3 linked regions of the Methylomonas sp. 11b genome follow. The protein of the gene in region 2 interacts with the protein of the main gene of each other region in a pairwise test. Links are inferred from orthologs where the notes say so. Each region holds a gene or a part of one and is shown on either strand. Other genes may lie near its edges.

Region 1 (4,316 bases), 4.3 Mb from region 2 along the record:
GAGATAAAACGATGTATTAATCATTGAAATTGGAAAGCCGCTCCAACCGGCAGTCCATTGGCCGTAGTAGTGCAGTGATAATGCCAATTTGCTCGCCGAATACCGGACATTCGGCTGGGTCACAGGATGCCTTAACTAATTAAATTGGATGGTGCCCCTACGGTCGGGTTGTGGCCGAACTCAGCCCATCCCCTCAGCAAACAGAAATGCAGCGCCCTTAGACGCCAGGTCAGTACCTGACCAGCACCGTTACGTTAGACAGCAAGCGCCGCAGGCGGATCAGGAGTTCATCGCTCGGACGTACGCGCCAGTCGTCACCCAATTGCAGGGTGGCTTTGTCGGTGGCAGTGCGATACTCGATTTGGATCGGACATTGGCCGCCGCAGAATGGCGTTAGTGTGGTCTGTAGGCTTGCCAGCCAACCCGGCGGCAGGTCGCCATTGGCCAGGTCTATCGTCAATGTAATTCCGCGGGCATATAACTCGCGCGCTTCTTCCATGCTGTAGAGCTTCTCGGCAGTCATCCTCAGACTGTTGGTAAAGTCGTCCATTGCCAATGAGCCTTCGGCAATCAGGATTGTGTCTTTGCTGAGCAGGTTGCGATATTTGTCGTAAATATTGCTGAAGGCCGCCACTTCCAGCCGGCCGGTACGGTCGTCCAGCGTTGCAAAACCCATCATCTTGCCCTGCTTGGTTTGCCGGGTACGCATTTCCACGATCAAGCCGGCAACACGCGCTTCCATTTTGCCTCTGGAGCGGCCGGCATCGACTTCCAGACTGGCGAGCGAACCGTGGGTAATATGCTTCAATTCCGGCAGATATTCGGCGATAGGATGACCTGTTAGAAACAGACCCAAAGTTTGCTTTTCCGCTTCCAGCTTTTCTTTTTCGGTCCAAGGCTCGACCACGGTGGAATAAGCTTCCGCTTCACCGTCGCTCACTTCCACTTGCACCGCCAGACCGAATAGATCGTTTTGACCGGCCAGCGCCATTTTTCCGTGTTGTTCGGCAACTCGCAGCGCTGTGGTCAATTCGGCGAGATGCGCCGCGCGATTTGGATCGATAGTATCCAGCGCTCCGGCTCTGATCAATGCTTCCAGAACCCGGCGATTGACCTTGCGTAAATCGACACGCTTGCACAGATCGTACAAACCCGCAAACGCTCCGTTGGCGGCCCGCTCTTTTAACAGATCTTCAATTGCATTTTCGCCGACACCCTTGATCGCACCGATACCGTAAACAATCTGCCCCTGGTCGTTTACCGTAAAACGAAAGTCGGAAACATTAATGTCCGGCGGGCAGATCTCCAGCTTCATTTCCCGGCATTCGTCGATCAACACCACCACTTTATCGGTGTTATCCATATCCGAGGACATTACCGCCGCCATGAACGCGGCCGGAAAATGTGCCTTCAACCAGGCGGTTTGATAAGCAACCAAAGCGTAGGCCGCCGAATGCGACTTGTTGAAACCGTAGCCGGCGAATTTCTCCATCAGGTCGAAAACGTATGTCGCGATGGCTGCGTCTATCTGGTTTGCCACCGCGCCCGACATGAATTTTTCCCGCTCTTTTGCCATTTCCTCCGGCTTTTTCTTACCCATCGCCCGCCGCAACATATCGGCGCCGCCCAAGGTGTAACTGGCCAATTCCCGAGCAATCTGCATCACCTGCTCCTGATACAGAATAACGCCATTGGTAGGTTTTAGAATCGGCTCCAGCAAGGGATGAGCGTATTCGGCCTTGGCACCGTGTTTGACATTGATATAGTCGTCGACCATGCCCGATTCCAACGGTCCGGGACGGAATAAAGCCACCAGCGCGATGATGTCGTCAAAGCAATCCGGTTTCAGTTTTTTGATCAGCTCCTTCATACCGCGCGACTCCAGCTGAAACACGGCCGTGGTCTGGGCGTTCTTTAATAATTCGTAACTAGGCAGGTCGTCGCGCGGAATCTGGGAAATATCGACCGGCTCTTCGCCACGTTGCGCGCGCTGGCGATTGATGGTTTGCAGCGCCCAATCGATAATCGTCAGCGTGCGCAAACCCAGGAAGTCGAATTTGACCAAGCCAACCGCTTCGACATCGTCCTTATCGAACTGCGTCACCAGGTTGCCGCCGCCCTGTTCACAATACAAGGGGCTGAAATCGGTTAGCTTGGTCGGCGAAATCACCACGCCACCGGCATGTTTACCGGCGTTACGGGAAATCCCTTCCAGCGAACGCGCCATATCGATCAGCGACTTGACCTCTTCCTCGGTATCGTACAATGCCTTCAATTCGGCACTGTCTTGCAGGGCTTTGTCCAGGGTCATGCCGATTTCAAATGGGATCAGTTTTGCCAACCTATCCACGAAGCCGTAGGCATGCCCCATCACCCGCCCCACGTCGCGAATCACCGCCTTGGCCGCCATCGAGCCGTAGGTGATAATCTGTGACACGTGATCGCGGCCATAATGGCGAGCTACATAGTCGATCACCTCGTCTCGGCGCTCCATGCAAAAGTCGATATCAAAATCCGGCATCGATACCCGTTCCGGATTCAAAAACCGCTCAAACAGCAAATCGAATTCGATCGGATCCAGATCGGTAATCTTCAATGCGTACGCCACCAAGGAACCGGCACCGGAGCCCCGCCCCGGCCCCACCGGTATCGCATTGTTCTTGGCCCACTGAATAAAGTCGGCGACAATCATGAAATAGCCGGGAAAACCCATTTGGGTGATCACGTTCAGCTCGACTTCCAAGCGTTCGTCATAGACTTTGCGGTTCTCCGCGAAGCTGGCCTTGCCTATCGGCGGATACTGGATCAAGCGTTCTTCCAGGCCTTGCCGAGAGGCTTGTTTAAAATACTCGTCCAGAGTCATGCCTTCGGGGACCGGAAAATCGGGCAAATAGTTTTCGCCAAGCGTCAGCTCGACATTGCAGCGTTTGGCAATTTCCACGCTATTGGCTAAGGCCTCCGGAATGTCGGCGAACAATTCCGCCATTTCCTCGGCAGTGCGTAAATATTGTTGAGCGGTATAGTTTTTCGGCCGGCGGCTATCGTCCAGCACCCGCCCCTGATGAATGCAAACCCGCACTTCATGGGCGTCGAAATCATTTTTGCTGATAAATCGCACATCGTTGGTGGCAACCACCGGCAAATCTAACTCGGAAGCCAAATCCGCCGCTAATTTGATGTAACGCTCCTCGTCCGCTTTACCGAGCCGCTGCAATTCCAGGTAAAAACTGTCTTCGAACAAATCCCGCCAATATTCGGCACAACGTTTGGCTTGCTCGGCATTCTCCGCCAACAAGGCCTGACCGACATCGCCGTCCATCGCTCCCGATAACACGATCAAACCCTCATGATTCTCGGCAATCCAGTCTTTCTGCAACATTGGAATCCCTTGATGCTGCCCTTCCTGGTAGCCTCGGGAAATCAGCTCGGTCAGTGTAACGTAGCCTTTTTTATTGCGCGCCAACATGGTCAAACGAAACGGCGAGGCCGGTTCGTCGGGGTTGAAAATCAGCACATCGGCGCCGATCAAGGGTTTGATGCCGGCACCTTGCGCTGCTTTATAGAATTTAACCAGCGAGAACAAATTGCTCTGTTCGGTAATCGCAGCAGCCGGCATTTGATACTCAGCCAGTTTCTTCACCAACGGCTTAATTCTGACGATACCGTCAACTAGCGAGAACTCGGTATGAATACGAAGATGAACGAAACTCGGCGTCATGGCTGTTTAAACAAGATACTTTTTAACAGGGGCAAACGATTTTCGATGCTGCGGGGTGATCCCAAGCTGCGCTAATGCCGCCAAATGCTGCTGGGTAGGATAGCCTTTGTGGATAGCAAAAGAATAGCCGGGATACAGCCTATCCAGCGTCTGCATTTCCTCATCGCGGGCGACTTTGGCTAATATCGAAGCGGCGGAAATTTCCTCGACCAATAAATCGCCTTGCACGATAGCTTCGCCAGGTATATCCAATATTGGCAAACGATTGCCGTCCACCTTGACCCAATCCGGGCGATAGTTCAATTGCGACACAGCTCTTTGCATCGCTACCATTGTGGCTTGCAGAATGTTGATATCGTCGATTTCACTGGCTTCGGCGCGGGCAACGGCCCAGCATAAGGCGTTGGCCTTGATCTGTTCGGCCAGCAACTTGCGTTTCTTTTCGGTGAGCTTTTTAGAGTCGGTCAATCCGGGAATCGGTTTGGCAGAATCGAGAATCACGGCAGCGGCAACCACCGGGCCGACTATGCAGCCGCGGCCAACTTCGTCGATACCGGCTATGCGTGGGGTGTTATCGGAGGATACCGCGCGTGACATT
Region 2 (3,137 bases):
ACAGGCGAGCGGTCGGCGGTGTGCGTAACCAGCTATCCAAGACGATGGGTTGCGGGTTTTTTCCGGAACATTCGCGCACCGTCAATTGCGGATCGTCAGTCAGCACCGTGCCGATACCAACCAGAATACCGTCGTGCAGACTGCGGAGTTGGTGGGTTAAACGCCGGGATTCGTTACCGCTCAAACCCAGGGTTTCTCCAGCGCGGGTAGTGATGCTGCCGTCCCAGCTTTGTGCGTAACTCAGCGTAACAAAAGGCCGTTCGGCTGTTTCGGAAAACGCGGTTTGGGCGGTCAGCCAGCGCTCAATCTGCTGGTTCACAATCATGCGCGGTTCTCACGCTTACCCTAGCAGCGGCAGGTTTGACCTGCAATAGATGATCCATGCGCCGAGCTTTGGTCAGCAAATAGCCTTCGTTGTCCGCATTGACTGTGGCTTCCAAAGGAAAACGGGCATTCACCAGAATACCTTCGCTTTCCAAGGCATGAATCTTTGCGGGATTGTTGGTCATCAGGCGTATCGAATGGACACCGAGCTCTTCGAGAATGCGGGCCGCCAAGGAATAGTCTCTTTCGTCGGCGCCATGCCCTAATAGCAGATTGGCGTCCACCGTGTCGTAACCCTGGTCTTGCAGATTGTAGGCGCGCATTTTTTGCAATAAGCCGATGCCGCGCCCTTCCTGGCGTAGGTAGACTAAAACGCCGGCGCCTTGGCTGGCGATCAATTGCAGCGAGCGATCCAGTTGTTCGCCGCAGTCGCAGCGTCTGGAACCCAGCACGTCGCCGGTAAAACATTCCGAATGGATACGCACCAAGACGTTTTCGGCGTCGGTGACGTTGCCCATCACAAAGGCCAGATGCTCTTTGTTATCCAGGGTGTTGCTGTAATAGCAGAGTTGAAAGTCGCCATACGCCGTGGGGATACGGGTGCTGGCAAGTCGGGAAACGGTAGGTTTGGACATGGTGTTTTCTGAATGCTTAATCCCTTTAGTAACTCAATTTATGTGCCAGCTCTCAAGCCTTTGTTTGGCCTAGTATTTAGATTATCCGCCACAGACACACTGCTGCCTCACGCACAGCAATTGTTGACAGCCTGTTGTTTAAACAACTTACCGGAAGCAAAAGACAGGCAATATTTTGGTTGAAAGCCTTTAGCAAATTTATCAAGGGTGGAAGTTACTCAATCGCCTGACCGCTTCCTGCAAGGTAGCGTCATCCTTAGCAAAGCAAAAGCGAATCAAACCTTCGCCAGCGGCGCTTTGATAAAAGGAACTGCCCGGGATGCTGGCAACACCCGTCTGTTCCAAAATAGCTAATGCTGCGGCCTTGGCTGTGGGATAACCGAAATGGGCGATGTCGGCCAATACGTAGTAAGCACCTTGCGGCACCAGCGGCGTCAACCCAGCAGCCTGCAGGCCGGCGCAAATGATGTCGCGCTTGCGTTGATACTGTGCTCGCAGCTGCTGAAAATAGTCCGGCGGCGCCTGCAAGCCCGCCGCTGCGCCGTATTGCAAAGGCGACGGCGCGCAGACGTAGAGTAAATCGTTAACCAAATTTATCGCCTGCGCCAATGCCGGTTCGGAGACCGCATAGCCCAGGCGCCATCCGGTAATGCTAAAAGTTTTGGAAAAGCCCATGATGCTGACGGTACGCTTGGCCAGATTGCCGACGCTGGCCGGGGAAATATGTGGCACGCCGTCATAGGTGATGTATTCGTAGATTTCATCGGAAATCACCAACAGATTATGCTGTTCAGCCACTCTCTCGATGATTGCCAACTCGGCGACACTGAATAACTTACCGCTGGGGTTGCTGGGCGTGCAGACCACAATTGCTCGGGTATTGGGTTTTAAAGCGGCACGCAACTCAGCTTCGTCGAGGGCGAAAGTCGGTGGCGTCAAGGTTAAAAATTGCGGTTCCAGGCCGTTGAGCAAAATCGTATTCAGATGGTAGCCGTAGTAAGGCTCCATCAGCAAAATGCCATCGCCCGGGTTCAATAGCGCCGTTAAGGTGGCTGCGAATGCACCCGTCGTACCACCGCTAATCACGATTTGGGTATCCGCATCGACTTCCAGACCATTGTCGCGCTTCAGTTTGGCGGTAATCGCCTGCCGTAATGGCGGCACGCCTTCGGAAGGCGTATAGGTATTTAGGCCGTCTTGAATGGCCTTGATTGCACCGTCGCGCACCAATGCCGGGGCCGGCAAATCGCCCAGCCCCTGCCCCAGGTTAATTCCGCCAACGCGTTCGCATTCGCGGGTCATCAAACGGATGTCGGATGGCTGTAAGTTGGCGATCCGGTTGGCAGCTGGGAAAGTCATCGGCAAAATTTTTAAAAGTCAGTTAAAAAAGAAGCGCCATAGCGGCGCTTGAAGTTAGGAGCGTGTTGAATAGATTAAAAGCGCCGCGACCGGCCGAATTGCAAGGAAAACTGGCTCATCGACAAATCGATTGATTGTCCCGGACTCAATGGATTTGGGCCGGTGATGGTTTTCTGCGGCGAATACATGAACGCAAAACTGAGTTCGTCTTGTTTGCTAAGCGCGTGACTTAAGCCGCCGGTCAAGTGCCATTCCTGCACCCCAGGCGCCAGAATATTGAACAGCACCTCGGAACCTTCGATGGGTTGTTGCCCATAACTTAGGCCGCCGCGCCAAATCCAATCCGGGCTTTGCTGCCACTGCACCCCGGCTTTATAAATCGTCATGTCGTTCCAGCCAAAACCGCGACCGTCGGCATACCCCAGCAAATTGCCCTGGAAGGTATTGCCGACCGATTTAATCTCGCTGTAGCGGATATGCTCGACATCAAAGTTGGTGGTCAGCGCCTTGGTAACATCCCAGGACAAACCGACATTAAAGCTGTCCGGAATATCAAAACCACCGCCCTGGGCAAATAAGCCCGAATAGCGTTCAAACTTGGACATATAAATGCGGCTTTTGTAAGACGCACCCAGCCGCAGCCCTGGCAGCAACTCAGCCAAACCGCCTATCCGAAAACCGGCGCCGAAAGAATAATCGCGCCCCTGATCCGATAAATGATCCGGTTCACTGGAAAAACCAAATTGACCGAATGTATTCAGGCCTCTGGCCTTGAAAGTCTGCGCTGCAAAAATCGGCGAAATCCCCAGCGCATATCGG
Region 3 (3,191 bases), 4.4 Mb from region 2 along the record:
TGTGTAGACATATCCTTCCCCTCTATTTTTTACTGATGTTAGTGTTATCAAAAAAAGTGTATGCAAGCGTGACGGTCTTATAGCGTTCGGGTAACGTCGGTTCTACAACGAAACGGACCGGCATGGTTTTTTCTTCGTTCGCAGCAAAGGTTTGTTCGGTAAAGCAAAAGCACTGGGTCTTTTTAAAAAATTCTGCGGCCAGGCCCGGCGTAATACTGGGTATGGCTTGCGCAATCATCGGCTGATTACTCGTGTTTTTCGCATAAAAATTAACCGTGTAGTACTCACCCGGATGTACTTTCATGCTTTTCACTTCGGAGCGGAACAACATGGGAGTGGACTCGTTTAAGGATGTGAGAAACTCTACTGTCACCTCCCTACTTTTATCCACCTCATACGCCGTTTCTTGAACGGCTTGACCTTCAACTTTACCGTTCAAGCCGGTCAAATCGCAAAGCACATCGTAAAGCGGCACCAAAGCATAACCAAAACCAAACATGGCAATTGCGACAAGCGCCAATTTACGGACCAACTTGGTATTTTTTTGCCCAAGATCCTCGCTCATTGCGAGATTGCCTTAATGACCGCAAATACGTATATCGTGAAGGCCACAGCAAACAAAACCAAAGCCGTCAAAATGTTTTTCTTTTTTGTATCCATTTCATTACCCAATAAGCCATGTCAAACGACATGGCTTATTTCAGTCACTCATTTCAAGCTTTAAAAATGCTCGGTAGGGATTCTCGCCGGCGGCGTGCTGAAGGTGTGATAAGGTGCAGGCGAAGGCACTGTCCACTCCAGACTGTGTTTGCTGGCATCTTCCCAAACCTCGTCACTGACTTTTTCGCCGGTTCCACCACGGATGGTATCAATGACGATGTACACGAACAACAATTGGCTAAAACCGTAGATAAACGCGCCAATACTGGACACCATATTCCAATCAGCAAATTGAATCGCGTAATCGGGGATACGACGCGGCATGCCGGCTAGACCCAAGAAATGTTGCGGGAAGAACAATATGTTCACCGACACAGCTGACAACCAAAAATGTAATCTGCCGATTTTCTCGTTGTACATATTGCCAGTCCATTTAGGCAACCAGAAATAACCGGCAGCCATCAGGATGAAAATAGAAGCCGGCACCAAGGTGTAATGGAAGTGAGCGACGATGAAATAGGTGTCGTGGTATTGGAAATCCACCGGCGCTACCGACATCATCAAACCGGTGAAACCACCCATGGTAAACAGCACTACAAACGCTATCGAGAACAGCATAGGCGTTTCGAAGGTCATCGAGCCTTTCCACATGGTGGCGGTCCAGTTGAACACTTTTACGCCGGTCGGAATCGCGATCAGCATGGTGGCATACATAAAGTACAACTCACCGGCAACAGGCATACCCACGGTAAACATGTGGTGAGCCCAAACGATAAAAGACAAGAACGCAATCGCACCGGTCGCGTAAACCATAGAGGCATAACCAAACAGCGGTTTACGGGCAAACACCGGAATGATGGTGGATGCCACACCGAAAGTCGGCAGAATCATGACATACACTTCAGGGTGACCGAAGAACCAGAAAATGTGCTGATACAACACCGGATCGCCGCCGCCAGCCGCATCGAAGAAGCTGGTATCGAAGAATTTGTCGGTCAGCAACATGGTTACCGCACCGGCAAATACCGGCATGATAGCGATCAACAAAAACGCTGTGATCAGCCAAGTCCAAACGAACAAAGGCATTTTCATCAAGGTCATGCCGGGCGCCCGCATGTTGAAAATGGTAGCGATCACGTTGATCGCACCCATGATCGAAGAGATACCCAGTAAATGCACAGAGAAAATAGCGAAAGGAAACGATTTACCGTTTTGAAAAACCAAGGGCGGATAAAAAGTCCAACCGCCGGATGGTGCACCACCTTCCATGAACAAAGTGCTGGCCAACAGTAAGACACCTGCTACCAACATCCAGAAGCTCATGTTGTTCATCCGCGGCAAGGCCATATCCGGCGCGCCGATCATCATCGGAATCATCCAGTTGGCCAAGCCGACGAACGCCGGCATTACCGCGCCGAATACCATCACCAGGGCATGCATGGTGGTCATCGAGTTGAAGAAGTTAGGATCGACAAATTGCAGGCCAGGCTCGAATAACTCGGAGCGAATGACCAATGCCATGGCACCACCGACAAAAAACATTATCAGACCGAATACCAGATACAAGGTGCCTATATCTTTGTGGTTGGTGGTAAATATCCACCGTAAAACGCCCTTTTCGGGGCCGTGATCGTGGTGATCGTGATGATCATCATGTTCAGCTACGACAGCAGTCATACTTTATACCTCAGCAAAAATTAGAAAATGAGTTCATTGCGAAAATCAGTGAATTACTCATCATCGTCCCATTTGGGTGTGATTTTATTAGGCTGAATCTCATCACCCACGTTGTTACCCAATGCCGGCGCGTTTCTGATGTAAGTAATCAGCTCGGCCAATTCGTCATCCGGCAATTTTTTGAAGGCCGGCATTTTGCTCGTACCTGCCTGAATAAAACCAATCAGCTGATCCATATTGCCGGTGACTTTCGCGCTGCCTCGCAACGCAGGGAACCAACCGGAGATACCGTTACCGTCGATCTGGTGGCAAGCCACGCAGTTTTTCAGATAAACAGACTCACCTTTTGCCATCAGCGTATTGCGGGTTTGGTCGCTCAAGTCAGGCTTCTGATTTTGCTTATCCAAAGTCGCTTTAACCCAGGCATCGTATTGATCTTGCTCCATCGCAATCACCACCACCGGCATGAAACCGTGGTCGCGGCCGCACAACTCGGTACATTGACCACGGTAAGTGCCGGGTTTATCGACTGAGGTCCAAGCTTCGTTCACAAAACCGGGGTTGGCGTCTTTTTTCCAGCCCAGATCCGGAACCCACCAGGAGTGAATCACGTCCGCTGCAGTAAACAGGAAGCGAATTTTTTTACCAACCGGCACCACCAGCGGCTTATCGACGTTCAGCAGGTAGTTGGGGACGTTACGCGGATCCATAGAACTAACCCTATGGGTTTTTTCGCTGGCCTCGTCTAAATGGCTTTCGAAATGCACGCCGCTATCCAGGTATTCGTACTCCCAATACCATTGTTTACCGGTGACTTTGATACTCATCTCTGAGTCCTGCACCTTGTCCAAATC

The links.
Region 1: the proteins of METH11B_RS0104005 (region 2) and dnaE interact in binary tests that used the Escherichia coli proteins (3 or more experiments, as listed by UniProt). The link is inferred for Methylomonas sp. 11b from one-to-one orthologs.
Region 3: the proteins of METH11B_RS0104005 (region 2) and ctaD interact in binary tests that used the Escherichia coli proteins (3 or more experiments, as listed by UniProt). The link is inferred for Methylomonas sp. 11b from one-to-one orthologs.

What each region holds. Positions count from the first base shown.
Region 1 is NZ_KI911557.1:5,078,607-5,082,922, reverse strand. What follows is about bases 30-4,042. They hold dnaE (DNA polymerase III subunit alpha), read right to left. Parts: upstream 3,719-4,042; coding sequence 230-3,718; downstream 30-229. Other genes in these bases: rnhB (ribonuclease HII), read right to left, coding at 3,725-4,042. In the rest of the region: more of rnhB, read right to left, coding at 4,043-4,315; lpxA (acyl-ACP--UDP-N-acetylglucosamine O-acyltransferase), read right to left, coding at 4,290-4,316. UniProt on the Escherichia coli protein: DNA polymerase III is a complex, multichain enzyme responsible for most of the replicative synthesis in bacteria. This DNA polymerase also exhibits 3' to 5' exonuclease activity. The alpha chain is the DNA polymerase catalytic subunit.
Region 2 is NZ_KI911557.1:826,517-829,653, forward strand. What follows is about bases 240-3,073. They hold METH11B_RS0104005 (pyridoxal phosphate-dependent aminotransferase), read right to left. Parts: upstream 2,319-3,073; coding sequence 1,161-2,318; downstream 240-1,160. Other genes in these bases: METH11B_RS0103995 (RibD family protein), read right to left, coding at 240-325; ribA (GTP cyclohydrolase II), read right to left, coding at 303-959; METH11B_RS0104010 (OmpP1/FadL family transporter), read right to left, coding at 2,393-3,073. In the rest of the region: more of METH11B_RS0103995, read right to left, coding at 1-239; more of METH11B_RS0104010, read right to left, coding at 3,074-3,137. UniProt on the Escherichia coli protein: Shows aminotransferase activity with methionine and histidine as substrates, and to a lesser extent also with phenylalanine.
Region 3 is NZ_KI911557.1:5,230,876-5,234,066, reverse strand. What follows is about bases 30-2,917. They hold ctaD (cytochrome c oxidase subunit I), read right to left. Parts: upstream 2,338-2,917; coding sequence 721-2,337; downstream 30-720. Other genes in these bases: coxB (cytochrome c oxidase subunit II), read right to left, coding at 2,391-2,917; METH11B_RS0125055 (cytochrome c oxidase assembly protein), read right to left, coding at 30-565. Also shown: METH11B_RS0125060 (cytochrome c oxidase subunit 3), read right to left, coding at 1-11; more of METH11B_RS0125055, read right to left, coding at 23-29; more of coxB, read right to left, coding at 2,918-3,191. UniProt on the Escherichia coli protein: Cytochrome bo(3) ubiquinol oxidase is the terminal enzyme in the aerobic respiratory chain of E.coli that predominates when cells are grown at high aeration.